DNA from 2 places in the Brevibacillus choshinensis genome. Region 1 is predicted to be linked to the other one. Evidence: a T-box and tRNA genes for the amino acid it is inferred to sense, from the RefSeq annotation. Region 1 holds a T-box; the other holds one or more tRNA genes.
The links. A T-box is a leader RNA that pairs with one kind of tRNA and senses whether it is charged. The one in region 1 lies ahead of leuS (leucine--tRNA ligase), so its partner is inferred to be a tRNA-Leu.
Positions count from the first base shown of each region.

Region 2: it has a tRNA-Leu gene. The T-box ahead of leuS (leucine--tRNA ligase) is inferred to sense a tRNA for this amino acid. The anticodon was not compared.

Region 1 is NZ_CP069127.1:2,057,732-2,064,832, forward strand. It holds gene yqeH (ribosome biogenesis GTPase YqeH) at 1-1,068, shown strand, start outside; gene JNE38_RS10540 (shikimate dehydrogenase) at 1,146-2,000, shown strand; gene yhbY (ribosome assembly RNA-binding protein YhbY) at 2,035-2,325, shown strand; gene JNE38_RS10550 (nicotinate-nucleotide adenylyltransferase) at 2,335-2,928, shown strand; gene yqeK (bis(5'-nucleosyl)-tetraphosphatase (symmetrical) YqeK) at 2,912-3,508, shown strand; gene rsfS (ribosome silencing factor) at 3,501-3,857, shown strand; gene JNE38_RS10565 (class I SAM-dependent DNA methyltransferase) at 3,864-4,607, shown strand; T-box leader at 4,652-4,894, shown strand; gene leuS (leucine--tRNA ligase) at 4,958-7,101, shown strand, end outside.
Region 2 is NZ_CP069127.1:4,237,458-4,244,558, reverse strand. It holds rRNA gene JNE38_RS21415 (23S ribosomal RNA) at 1-1,681, shown strand, start outside; tRNA gene JNE38_RS21410 (tRNA-Asn) at 1,734-1,809, shown strand; tRNA gene JNE38_RS21405 (tRNA-Thr) at 1,817-1,892, shown strand; tRNA gene JNE38_RS21400 (tRNA-Glu) at 1,916-1,992, shown strand; tRNA gene JNE38_RS21395 (tRNA-Val) at 2,017-2,092, shown strand; tRNA gene JNE38_RS21390 (tRNA-Met) at 2,122-2,198, shown strand; tRNA gene JNE38_RS21385 (tRNA-Asp) at 2,324-2,400, shown strand; tRNA gene JNE38_RS21380 (tRNA-Thr) at 2,501-2,576, shown strand; tRNA gene JNE38_RS21375 (tRNA-Tyr) at 2,582-2,666, shown strand; tRNA gene JNE38_RS21370 (tRNA-Lys) at 2,680-2,755, shown strand; tRNA gene JNE38_RS21365 (tRNA-Leu) at 2,773-2,859, shown strand; tRNA gene JNE38_RS21360 (tRNA-Gly) at 2,879-2,954, shown strand; tRNA gene JNE38_RS21355 (tRNA-Arg) at 2,958-3,034, shown strand; tRNA gene JNE38_RS21350 (tRNA-Pro) at 3,064-3,140, shown strand; tRNA gene JNE38_RS21345 (tRNA-Leu) at 3,167-3,254, shown strand; tRNA gene JNE38_RS21340 (tRNA-Gly) at 3,267-3,340, shown strand; gene JNE38_RS21335 (hypothetical protein) at 3,500-4,285, shown strand; gene JNE38_RS21330 (hypothetical protein) at 4,285-4,743, shown strand; gene JNE38_RS21325 (sensor histidine kinase) at 5,146-6,306, opposite strand; gene JNE38_RS21320 (TerC family protein) at 6,519-7,101, shown strand, end outside.

The sequences.
Region 1 (7,101 bases):
ACGGAAGATGCGAAGCGACCGGGCTATGCCCCGCCGTCCGCGTTGGAGCGTAGAGTTGTCATTTGCCAGCGCTGCTATCGCATCAAGCATTACAATGAAGTGGCCCCAGTCAACATGGGGGATGATGATTTTTTGCGGATTCTGGACGGCATCGGAGCCACCCAATCCCTGGTCGTCATGGTCGTGGACATCTTTGATTTCCAAGGCTCGTGGCTAAAGGGCTTGCCGCGTTTTGTAGGGAAAAATCCGATCCTGCTCGTAGGGAACAAGGTCGATTTGCTCCCTCGCAACATCAATCTGAATCGCGTCCGCAACTGGATGCAGCACGAAGCAAAAGAACGCGGGCTGCGTCCCGAGGATGTCGTTTTGATCAGTGCACAAAAAGGCTTGCATATCGACGAGCTGCTCGCCCGCATCGGTGAGTTGCGCAAAGGGCGAGACGTCTACATCGTCGGTGTGACCAATGTCGGGAAATCCACGATGATTAACCGCATCCTGCACGATTACGGGGCAGCTGAGCTGGAAATCACCACTTCTCCGTTCCCTGGAACAACGCTGGACAAGATTGAGATTCCACTGGAAGACGGTCGTTCCATCTTTGACACGCCAGGGATCATCAATCGCGATCAGATTGGACACATGATTTCGCCTGCGGATTTGCGCAAGATTACCCCGACCAGCCGCATCAATTCCAAGGTGTATCAGCTGAACGACGGCCAAACGCTCTATTTGGGCGGTCTTGCCCGCATCGACTTCGTGCAAGGAGAGCGCCAGCCGTTTATCGTTTATGTGGACAACGATTTGTACATCCACCGGACGAAGCTGGAGAACGCAGATGAGGTCATGGCGAAGCACCATGGCAGCCTGCTGGTTCCGCCGACGGGAGAAGAAGCCGCAAAAGCGTTGCCGCCGTTTGTGAAGCATACGTTTAAAATCAGGCCGACAGGGACGACGGACATTGTCATTTCTGGACTGGGCTGGGTCAGCCTGCAAGGCAAGCATGAAGCCAGCGTCGTTGTTCATGCGCCTAAAGGCGTAAGCGTAGGGATCAGAAAAGGGCTGATCTAGCTCCTCCACAAGAGAATAGCGCCGCCCTTGTTCCTTGCGTGTGACAAAAGAGAGCCATTAGGGGGTAGGAGAGCATCATGATTACGAGTAAAACACAACTGGTTGGTCTTTTCGGCCATCCGGTTTCCCATTCACAATCACCGATGATGCATAATGCCGCATTTTCTGAAACGGGTCTTGGCTATGCCTATGTTGCTTTTGATGTCGAATCAAACAGTTTAGAGGATGCGGTTGCGGGCATTCGCGCTCTGGGGCTCAAGGGAATCAACGTAACGATCCCGCACAAGGTCGCAATCATGCCGATGCTCGACGAGATTGACCCGCTGGCCAAGCGCATTGGAGCCGTAAACACCGTAGTAATCGAAGATGGCCGCTTGATCGGCTACAATACGGACGGCATGGGATATGTGCGCTCTCTCATGGAGGAGACAGGACTTGAGCTAGACCAGCAGATCGTCACGATGGTTGGAGCAGGCGGAGCGGCACGTGCAGTTGCCTTTACCCTTGCAGAAAAAGGGGTAAAAGAAATTCGCATTATCAACCGCTCGCGTGAAAGAGCGACCATTCTCGCAGAATCACTGCAATCCATCGTGTCCACTCGAATCGTGGAGCAGGGAGAAGGAAAAGACGCCATTGCAGATGCTTCTCTGCTGATCAATACGACTTCGATCGGGATGCTGCCGAATGTAAATGAAATGCCAGTGCCCAGCGATTGGCTGCACGACCGCTTAATCGTGAGCGATCTGATCTACAATCCGTTGGAAACACGTCTGCTCACCGAAGCGAAAGCGATCGGGGCGCGTGTCCACTCCGGCGTGGGGATGTTCGTGAATCAAGGTGCGCTGGCTTTTGAGTTGTGGACAGGTAAAAAAGCACCGACGGAGGTCATGAGAGACACCGTCCTGAAACAATTGACCAAAACAGCAGAATAATCCAATACCATGGAAGACAAGAGGAGACATGCCAATGTTGACCGGCAAGCAAAAGCGCTTTTTGCGCGCAGAAGCACACCATCTCACCCCGATTTTTCAAGTGGGGAAGGGTGGAGTTAATGAAAATATGATCACCCAGATCAAAGAGGCGCTGGAAGTGCGTGAATTGATCAAGGTAGCGATTTTGCAAAATAACAATGACGACAAGCATGAAGTGGCCGAGGATCTCGCTGCAGGTGCAGGGGCGGAATTGGTACAGCTGATCGGGCATACTGTTGTACTGTACAAAGAGTCACGGGAAAACAAAACGATCAAGCTGCCATAGGAAAAAGACATGACCGACAGGATCAAGCATGTAGGAATCATGGGTGGCACCTTCGACCCAATCCACTGCGGTCATTTGCTCGCCGCAGAGCAGGCGCGCGAGCAAGCGGGATTGGATGAGGTATGGTTCATGCCCACGCATATTCCTCCGCACAAGAAACGGGACGGTCTCACTTCCGCTGCCACTCGCCTGCAAATGGTGGAGCTGGCCGTCGCAGACCATGAGTCGTTTCGGGTGACGGATATTGAGCTGAAGCGGGAAGGCCCTTCTTATACGTACGACACAATCGTGCAGCTGGTGGATCAGTTTCCAGACTGCCGTTTTTCCTTTATCATTGGGGGAGACATGGTAGAGATCCTGCCGAAATGGTATCGGTATGAGGAGCTTAGCCGCCTGATTGGATTCATCGGCTTGGCGAGGCCAGGCGCTACCCTCGAGCAGGTATCCCGTGAGGATGTGACCTTTGTCGAGATGCCTGTCTGGGATATTTCCTCTACGCTCATCCGGGAAAAAGCGGCGGCGGGGCAGAGCATCCGCTACCTGGTTCCAAATTCGGTGGAGCGGTATATAAAGGAGAACCGATTCTATGAAAGTGTGGAGTAATCGGGAGGAGCTGCTCGCTTTGGTGCGGGCGCAAATGCATGATAAACGCTATACGCATACGCTGGGAGTCGCCGACTCGGCCAGGAAGCTGGCTGTACGCTACGGGGCCGATCCCGAGAAAGCGGAGCTGGCAGGCTATCTGCACGATTACTGCAAGTGCTGGCCAGTAGACAAGATGTTTGAAATTCTGGTGCGCCACGATATGCCGACGGACTTGCTGGAAGGAGAGAAAGAGCTTTGGCACGCTTTTGCCGGAGCGATCGTCATCCAGACAGACCTCGGCATTATGGACCCGGAAATTTTGCAGGCTGTCCGCTATCACACGACGGGTCGAGCAGGGATGACCCTGTTAGAAAAAGTGGTTTGTGTGGCAGACTATATAGAACCCAACCGCAATTTCCCTGGAGTAGAGCAAATCCGCGAGCTCGCAGAAAAAGATCTGGATGCCGCACTTGCTTTGGCGCTTGGGGGAACGATGCAATTTTTAATTGAAAAGCAAAAGACGGTGTTTCCGTTGACGCTATTGGCATACAACGACTTGATTTCCCGAAAAGGGAGAGTAGGAGGGTTTAATGGTTAAGACAGTTGAGGATTTGGCTCGTTTGGTCGTGAAAGCAGCCGAGGATAAGAAAGCTGAAAATCTGATGGTGCTGGATATCAGAAATTTATCCGCCGTCGCAGACTACTTTATGATTTGCCACGGAAACAACGAGCGTCAAGTACAGGCGATCGTCAAAGAAATTCGCGATCAGGCACACAAGAGTGGAATGAACGTGCGCGGAATCGAAGGCGCTGAGGAAGGGCGCTGGGTGCTCGTGGATCTGGGAGACGTCGTCATCCATGTGTTCCATCGTGAAGATCGCGAGTTTTACAACTTGGAGCGTCTGTGGAAGGATGCAGAGGTTGTTTCCTTCTCAGAGCAAGGGTAATCGACTATGGCCTACGCGCATATGGCGGCAGTTTACGACAAGCTGATGGCCGATACTCCCTACGACCAATGGCTGGATTGGGTGGAGCGTCATTGGGCAAAAGGGGATAAGCCACGGAACGTAATAGATCTGGGCTGCGGGACGGGGACGATTGCCATCCCGCTCTCCAAGCGCGGCTACCGGGTGACGGGTGTAGACTTGTCGGCTGAAATGCTGGCAATCGCCTATGATAAAATGCGCCGGGAACAGGCAGATGTCACGTGGGTCGAGCAGGACATGCGAGAGCTGGATTTACCGCAGGCAGATGCCGTCATTTCGCTGTGCGATTCTCTCAGCTACTTGACCGAAGAGGAAGATGTGCAGGAAACCTTTCGAAAGGTGTTCGACCATCTCGCCGAAGGAGGCAGCTTTTTGTTCGATGTGCACAGTCCTTATAAAATGCTGCACATCTTCGGAGATGAGACCTTCACCTACGTCGATGATGAAGTTTCGTACATTTGGCAATGTTTTTGCGACCCGCTGCGCCTGGAGGTGGAGCATCAGCTGACGTTTTTCATCCGCCAGCCAGACGGTCTCTACAAGCGCATGGAAGAAGAGCACTGGCAGCGAGCCTATCAGCCCATTCAGATGATTCGTTGGCTCAAGGATGCCGGATTTACAGACATCGTTTTGACAGCCGGATATTCGGATCAGCCCCCATCGGAGAAGAGCGATCGCCTATTTTTCGCCGCATCCAAGCCGAGACGTTGACATGATTGGTTCCTATTTACTATAATCGTGTTATAACTGCAAAATTCGACGCGTTGAAAGAGGAATAGTAGGCATTAACTCCGTGTGCTAGAGAGTTGACGGCAGGTGCAAGTCAACCCGGAGTGATCTGAACTCGCCTCCCAGCACTTTCCCCCAAGATTGAGGAATTCGATTGAGTAAGGGAAAGCGGATCATCTCCGTTATGGATGGAAATAAGTGGGTGAATGATGTTCCGTTCACCAATCTGGGTGGTACCGCGGGAGTAAACACAACCTCTCGTCCCTTTTCGTTAATCGATGGGGACGTGGGGTTTTTTTATTTTTCACCATTTAGGATGGGAGTGCTTTACCATGGTTTTTAATCATCGCAACGTCGAGAAGAAGTGGCAGCAATACTGGGAGCAAAACAAGACTTTCAAAACCTCCGAAGACGAAGGCAAAAAGAAGTTTTATGCGCTCGATATGTTTCCGTATCCATCTGGAGCAGGACTGCATGTAGGCCATCCAGAGGGCTATACGGCTACGGATATTTTGTCCCGTATGAAGAGAATGCAGGGCTACAATGTTTTGCACCCGATGGGCTGGGATGCCTTCGGATTGCCTGCTGAGCAGTACGCGCTCGATACAGGGAACGACCCTGCTGAATTTACCGAGCAAAACATCAACAACTTCCGCCGTCAGATCAAGTCCTTGGGCTTCTCCTATGACTGGGATCGCGAAATTAACACGACGGACCCGCACTACTATAAATGGACGCAATGGATTTTCACCAAGCTGTATGAGCACGGTTTGGCCTACATTGATGAAGTTGCAGTAAACTGGTGCCCGGCACTGGGTACGGTTTTGGCGAATGAAGAGGTCATCGATGGCAAAAGTGAGCGTGGAGGACATCCAGTCGAGCGCCGTCCGATGAAGCAATGGGTCCTGAAAATTACTGCTTACGCGGAGCGCCTGCTGGCTGACCTGGAAGAGCTGGACTGGCCGGAGAGCATCAAGGAAATGCAGCGCAACTGGATTGGCCGTTCCGAAGGGGCAGAGGTTACCTTTAGCATCGAAGGTCATGAGGAAGGCTTCACCGTCTTCACGACACGTCCTGACACCCTGTTTGGTGCGACCTACGCCGTATTGGCGCCAGAGCACAAGCTGGTAGACCTGATCACGGTCCCTGCTCAAAGAGAAGCCGTAGAGGCGTATCTGGAGCAAGCGAAGCGCAAGAGCGACCTGGAGCGTACAGACCTGGCAAAAGAAAAAACAGGGGTATTTACAGGAGCATACGCCATCAACCCAGTGAATGGCGAGCGTCTGCCGATCTGGATCGCCGATTACGTCCTGATCAGCTATGGTACGGGTTCCATCATGGCGGTGCCTGCACATGATGAGCGCGACTACGAATTCGCGAAAACATTTGATCTGCCAATCAAAGAGGTCATCGAAGGCGGAGACATTTCCAAAGAAGCGTTCGCCGGTGACGGCCCGCACATCAACTCCGGCTTCCTGGACGGACTGAACAAAGAAGAAGCGATCCGCAAGATGATCGAATGGCTGGAGGAGAACGGGAAAGGAAATCGCAAGGTAACCTACCGTCTGCGTGACTGGTTGTTCAGCCGTCAACGTTATTGGGGAGAGCCGATTCCAATCATCCACCTGGAAGACGGCACGATGAAAGTGGTTCCAGAAGAAGAGCTGCCGATTATTTTGCCAAAAACAAAAGAAATCAAGCCATCCGGGACAGGTGAATCCCCGCTGGCGAATATCACGGACTGGATTAACATCGTAGATCCGGTAACTGGCCAAAAAGCTCGCCGTGAGACAAACACAATGCCGCAATGGGCAGGCAGCTGCTGGTACTTCCTGCGCTTTATCGATCCGCACAACGAAAAAGCACTGGCCGATCCGGATAAATTGAAGGAATGGCTGCCGATTGACATTTACATCGGTGGTGCGGAGCATGCAGTACTGCACTTGCTGTACTCCCGCTTCTGGCACAAATTCCTGTACGACATCGGTGTCGTGCCTACCAAGGAACCGTTCCAAAAGCTGTTCAACCAGGGTATGATCTTGGGTGAGAACAACGAAAAAATGAGTAAGTCCAAAGGAAACGTCGTAAATCCGGATGACATCGTGAACAGCCATGGCGCAGATACCTTGCGTATGTATGAGATGTTCATGGGGCCGCTGGATGCTTCGATCGCTTGGTCTACAAAAGGCCTGGACGGTGCCCGCCGCTTCCTGGACCGCGTCTATCGCCTGTTTGTAAACGACAGCGGAGAGCTGAACGAGAAGATCGTCGATACGACCAAAGCAGGCAGTATGGAGCGCGTTTACCATCAAACGGTGAAGAAAGTGACAGAAGACTACGAAGGTCTGCGTTTCAACACAGGTATTTCCCAGCTGATGGTATTCGTAAATGAAGCATACAAAGCGGATGTACTGCCGAAGAAATACATGGAAGACTTCGTGAAAATGCTGTCCCCAATCACGCCTCATATCGCAGA
Region 2 (7,101 bases), 2.2 Mb from region 1:
CAGTGAAGCCGTACTGGAAAGAGCGGTGGAGCGCTTGGAAGTGAGAATGCCGGTGTAAGTAGCGAAAAGACAAGTGAGAATCTTGTCCACCGAAAGCCTAAGGGTTCCTGGGGAAGGCTCGTCCTCCCAGGGTTAGTCGGGACCTAAGCTGAGGCCGAAAGGCGTAGGCGATGGACAACAGGTTGATATTCCTGTACCACCTCTGTTCCGCTTGAGCAATGGCGTGACGCAGGAGGATAGGGTGAGCGGCCTACTGGATGGCCGTCCAAGCAGTAAGCCTGGTGTGTAGGCAAATCCGCACACCGTAAGGGCAAGCTGTGATGGCGAGGGAAATTTAAGTACCGAAGTCCCTGATTTCACACTGCCAAGAAAAGCGTCTAGCGAGGAATAAGGTGCCCGTACCGCAAACCGACACAGGTAGGCGAGGAGAGAATCCTAAGGTGCGCGGGATAACTCTTGCTAAGGAACTCGGCAAAATGGCCCCGTAACTTCGGGAGAAGGGGCGCCCCGGTAGGGTTTATAGCCCGAGGGGGCCGCAGTGAAAAGGCCCAAGCGACTGTTTAGCAAAAACACAGGTCTCTGCGAAGCCGCAAGGCGAAGTATAGGGGCTGACGCCTGCCCGGTGCTGGAAGGTTAAGGGGATGGGTTAGCGCAAGCGAAGCTTTGAACCGAAGCCCCAGTAAACGGCGGCCGTAACTATAACGGTCCTAAGGTAGCGAAATTCCTTGTCGGGTAAGTTCCGACCCGCACGAAAGGCGTAACGACTTGGGCGCTGTCTCGGCAAGAGACCCGGTGAAATCATAATACCTGTGAAGATGCAGGTTACCCGCGACAAGACGGAAAGACCCCATGGAGCTTTACTGTAGCCTGGTATTGGAACTTTGTGCATCATGTACAGGATAGGTGGGAAGCTGAGAAGCAGGGGCGCCAGCCTCTGTGGAGCTGTCGGTGGGATACCACCCTTGATGTACGGAGTTTCTAACTCGTCGCCCTTATCGGGCGAGAGGACCATGCCAGGTGGGCAGTTTGACTGGGGCGGTCGCCTCCCAAAAGGTAACGGAGGCGCCCAAAGGTTCCCTCAGAATGGTCGGAAATCATTCGTAGAGTGTAAAGGCAGAAGGGAGCTTGACTGCGAGACCTACAAGTCGAGCAGGGACGAAAGTCGGGCTTAGTGATCCGGTGGTTCCGCATGGAAGGGCCATCGCTCAACGGATAAAAGCTACCCTGGGGATAACAGGCTTATCTCCCCAAGAGTCCACATCGACGGGGAGGTTTGGCACCTCGATGTCGGCTCATCGCATCCTGGGGCTGAAGTAGGTCCCAAGGGTTGGGCTGTTCGCCCATTAAAGCGGTACGCGAGCTGGGTTCAGAACGTCGTGAGACAGTTCGGTCCCTATCTGTCGCGGGCGTAGGAAGTTTGAGGAGAGCTGTCCTTAGTACGAGAGGACCGGGATGGACGCACCGCTGGTGCACCAGTTGTCACGCCAGTGGCACAGCTGGGTAGCTATGTGCGGACGGGATAAGCGCTGAAAGCATCTAAGCGTGAAGCCCCCTCCAAGATGAGACTTCCCACAGCGCAAGCTGGTAAGACCCCTCATAGACGATGAGGTTGATAGGTTCGGTGTGGAAGCGTGGTAACACGTGGAGCTGACGAATACTAATCGGTCGAGGACTTATCCACACATTCTTTAGCAAACATGCGTATTCAGTTTTGAAGGAATGACCTTCAATGTTCCTCGGTAGCTCAGTTGGTAGAGCAATCGGCTGTTAACCGATCGGTCGGCGGTTCGAGTCCGTCCCGAGGAGCCATATTCATGCTCCTGTAGCTCAGTCGGTAGAGCGTTTCCATGGTAAGGAAGAGGTCGCAGGTTCGATTCCTGTCGGGAGCACCATGATTATTACCCAACCATGCTATGGCCCGTTGGTGAAGCGGTTTAACACAGCAGCCTTTCACGCTGTCATACAGGGGTTCGAATCCCCTACGGGTCACCATAAAATATCCCATTAAGAGAATGTGGAGGCTTAGCTCAGCTGGGAGAGCATCTGCCTTACAAGCAGAGGGTCGGCGGTTCGATCCCGTCAGCCTCCACCACTATTACTACTGACCGAATAGGTCCCTGTCGCGGGATGGAGCAGCTCGGTAGCTCGTCGGGCTCATAACCCGAAGGTCGCAGGTTCAAATCCTGCTCCCGCAACCAAATTATTCACTTGAACTACGTCGAATGTACATCTTGCTCAAGTGAGATGGGAGTACCCGTAGGGTGCAACCAAATTTTCTCCTTGTACGACCTTGAATAAGCGTCGAGTTCAAGGAAAATAATATGGAGCTGTGGTGAAGTTGGAGTTCACGCCGGTCTGTCACACCGGAGGTCGCGGGTTCGAGTCCCGTCAGCTCCGCCATTCTTTTCAAGAATGGCAACATTCATGAAGATGAAAGACGTTTACAATTAGTGAAAAAATGTTGATTATCTATGAATGATTTGGTAAAATAAATACGTTCGCCGGTATAGCTCAATTGGTAGAGCACCTGACTTGTAATCAGGGGGTTGTGGGTTCAAGTCCTATTGCCGGCACCATCACTGGGGAGATAGCGAAGTGGCTAAACGCGGCAGACTGTAAATCTGCTCCCTCTGGGTTCGGCGGTTCGAATCCGTCTCTCCCCACCAGTTTTCTTAATGAGAGCCATTAGCTCAGTTGGTAGAGCATCTGACTTTTAATCAGAGGGTCGAAGGTTCGAGTCCTTCATGGCTCACCAGTTTTTAAACTTTACATGCGGTCGTGGCGGAATTGGCAGACGCGCTAGATTCAGGTTCTAGTGGTGGCAACACCGTGGAGGTTCAAGTCCTCTCGACCGCACCAAACAACTGCAAAATTACATGCGGACGTAGCTCAATTGGTAGAGCGTCGCCTTGCCAAGGCGAAGGTCGAGGGTTCGAGACCCTTCGTCCGCTCCATATGTGCCCTTAGCTCAGCTGGATAGAGCGTTTGACTACGAATCAAAAGGTCGGGAGTTCGAATCTCTCAGGGCACGCCACTTTTCATCTAGAGTGAAAAGGATACAGTCGGGAAGTAGCTCAGCTTGGTAGAGTACTTGGCTTGGGACCAAGGGGTCGCAGGTTCGAATCCTGTCTTCCCGACCATGATTTGCCCATCATTTTCTTGCTTTGCCGGGGTGGCGGAATGGGCAGACGCAACAGACTTAAAATCTGTCGGGAGTTTCTCCCGTACCGGTTCAAGTCCGGTCCTCGGCACCATCTCAATTACATGCGGGTGTAGTTCAATGGTAGAACCCCAGCCTTCCAAGCTGGTCGCGTGGGTTCGATTCCCATCACCCGCTCCATATGAATAGAGGAGAACAGAGAGCCAATTTGGCCTCTGTTTTTTTGTGTTTATTCAGTAATGTTAATGTCATTCAACACGGGATAGACCATGTCTCGTTTGAATGGTTCCTCAAGCATTTGGGCAAATTACAACCAAATAGCTTCAAAGGTGGTCAATTATGGAAAGTCAGGGAACAGTTCGAAATATGCGCAACAAGGCATATGTCAGTTTGCTGGGAACCACACAACTTCATAAAAGAAATCCTTATATTATTGCTGCGTGGTCCTTGGCTTTCCCCGGTTTTGGGCACCTTCTACTGAGCAAATATCTCCGAGGCTACGCATTGATTATATGGGAAGTGTTCATTAATCAATTGATTCATCTGAATGAAGCAATGGTGTATTCCTTTAACGGTCAGTTTCAAGCGGCAAAAGATATATTGGAACCCAGATTCACGATGCTTTACATACCTGTTTATTTGTTTGCGATATGGGACAGTTATCGATCCACTGTTGATATGAATAAGATTTATCTACTCGCACAAAGAGAGAATGGGTTTTATGACGTTTTTCGCATTGGAGCAATAGAAGTAAACTACCTTGACAAACGCAAGCCTTGGATAGCAGTAGTATGGTCTCTGGGAATACCCAGCCTTGGGCAATTGTATCTCCATCGTATTGTTTTAGCAGGGTTTATTTTTGTATGTTCCATTATTCTCGTATGGAAATCTAATCTGATCCTCGCCATTCACTACCTGATCCTAGGTAACATACGATTTTCCACACTTGTTTTGGAAAAGCAATGGCTCTTGTATTTACCCTCGTTTTATTTCTTTTCGATCTACGATGCTTACATGAATACAGTAGAGAATAATAAACTTTTTGAAGACGCACTAAAAAATCACCTATTGCGGAAATACCAGCCTTCAGGCACCCAAATAACAGTTGGGGGCATGGTAGAGTGATGCAAATATTCGTCACGTTTGAATACTCTACTTTACTGGAAATCGCTATAACCGAATTGGAGGAAAAAGGGATAACGGAGATCTACGCCGTTCCGCTTGATCCACGTAAAAAACACCCCAGGCTGCTGGATAGCATTCACCGTAGTGATGGTTTGTCTTTAGTGGATAAAGGGATGGTACTGGCCTTCATGTTCGCTACCATCGGGGCAACCAAAGGTTTTGTCTGGGACTGGGGACCCGTCATCTGGGGGTTAATCGGAGCAGCTGCCGGATTTATTACAGGCGTTCTGCTGAATTGGATTATTTATCTGCTCAAGCGACACAAGAATGAACGAGAACTGAAGAAGGGAAAAACGGGGGAGGTCATCTTAATCGTGACATGCGAGGAGAATAACGTTTCTGTTGTCGAAGATATTCTATGGGATCATCAGGCACTCGGGCTGGCTATAACGAAGTGATATCATCACTGCTTTGCTAGGTACAAGATCCTAATGTGTGAAGTCAAACGTGGCTGACCCCTTTCATGTAGTTCTATATAATCCGCTCGGCATTGGTATTTGAGATTGAGGCATTGTTTGTGCCGAAACAGCTAAGCAAAATGGATCAGTACAGCAGAACAGGCGATTCATGCCATAGCGAACCGGGCAGTGTGCGAAGTATTGGCACCATGACAAAAAAGGATCCATGCATGCTTCCCTACAGTCTGCATAGATCCTGGCACGTGTCGAAGTCTGTCTAATCTTTTGAGTGGTAGAAACATATGTTTTCGTGTAGAGTTAGCCTTAGGTCGCTTACCAACCAAACGGTAACGGATCTCTTGCCTCGCCTCCTGAGCATCAGGGGGCATTTTTTGTGCCCAATCACAGAGTGGGGGCAGGCTGATCCACCTCAGTCTCAATCGGGAGGGATACGACAAATCGGGTGCGCTTCTCATTGGAATCGCAATGAATGCTGCCTTGGTGCTTCTCGATGATGTTTTTACAGATGGACAATCCGATGCCTGTCCCATTTTGTTTGGTTGTAAAAAACGGCTGAAACAAACTCTCGACGATCTCCGGCGGTATCATCTCTCCATTGTTCTCTACACTCAAATACAGCCATCCGTCAGAGGATGTGGCGATGACACTGATACTTTTTTCAGGACGATGCTGGACCGCGTCAATGGCATTGTTCAGTAAGTTCACAATGACTTGCTTTAGGCCTTCTTCATAACAAGCGAGAGAGCAGGGGTGGATTTGTTTTTCAAAGCGTATGTTTTCTCCCAGCAAACGGGGAGTGATGAGCAATTCCACTTCTTCAAATAAGCTTTCTACTTGAACGGTCTTGAAAATTTCATCCAAGATCGGTTTTTTCGAGAAACTCAAGAAACCGGTAAGCTGTCGATGCAAATTTTCAAACTCATGCATGACAACCTGAATGTAAGACTGCAATTTGGCCTGTTCCTTGGTAGACTCTCCGATCAGCTTCAGGAATCCTTCGATCGCACAGAGCGGATTTCGGAGCTCATGGGCCATGTTTGCTGCTATTTTACCGAGCATCGTCAATTTGTCGTTGTGTAAGTAGGAAATGGTCTCTTCTTTTTGGACCAGCTCTTCATTCATCATTTGCTCAAAATGGTAGACCGCCCAGAAGACACTCTCATCCATCGCTTTACCGAGCTGTGTCTCCAGATAAAGCATATCGGTAGAGGACAACGACCATTTATGCAGCTCTGGTTGAAGAACCCGCCAGAATACATTCCGATACAATTGATACGTACGCAAAATGGAGGAGAAGGGGAATTCCTGCGAGCGCAGCCACTCTCCCATATCCAGGGACCACGTCTGCATATCTTGATCCACATTTTCCACCAGATAGCGAGCTAATAGCACCGTACGCTTTTCCGCGAAATCGCGAGGGATTGTTACAGGGATTTCCATACTGCGAACGATTTCTTGCATCCACAATGTGGTAATGCTTGGTGCCATATCTAAAATTTTCCTAGAAACATTAAAAAGATTAAGCGTCACGGTCTCCACCATCTCTTATCCACCCCACTAAAATCGTAATGGAAAAGGGCTAGGAAAGACAAGGTATAATTCTCCTAAATTCGCAATAAAATGTTTTTTTATGGAAGTTCTTATCTACAAAATCCGCTAAAAAGTTCCTTTATTCGGAAAAAAATTTAAGCATGAGTCCGATTTTAGTCGCATAAAGTAGAATGGACAGACTTTGGTGGACCAGGGAGGCAGGGATGGAAGAGCATTTTTGGCTGGGACTGGTGCATATTTTTATGATCGATCTTGTCCTGAGCAGCGACAATGCGGTTGTGATCGGGATGGCTTGCCGGGGGCTTCCACGGGAAGAAAGAACACGAGCCGTCCTGTACGGGACACTAGGTGCGATCCTTTTGCGAATTTTACTGACAAGCCTGACAACCTGGATGTTAGATATCCCGCTGGTCAAAGCGATAGGCGGGTTTTTGCTGCTATGGATCGCATGCAAGCTGATGTTGGGAGAAAACGAGGAACTGGCAGAAGTTTCCCGCAATCAGACCGTGGGGCAAGCGGTTCGCACCATTATTTTGGCAGATTTTGTAATGAGTCTGGACAACGTATTGGCGGTTGGCGGTGCTGCACATGGCGATATATGGCTTGTCTTGTTGGGGCTATTGATGAGCATCCCTCTCTTGATGTGGGGCAGTGCCTTCATAGCGCGGCTCATGAACCGTTTTAGCTGGCTCGTCATCGCAGGAGGTGGCGTGCTCGCATTTACGGCTGTTGAAATGTGCCTGGAGGATCCATACATATGGAAATGGATCAATCCTCTCATGCTTA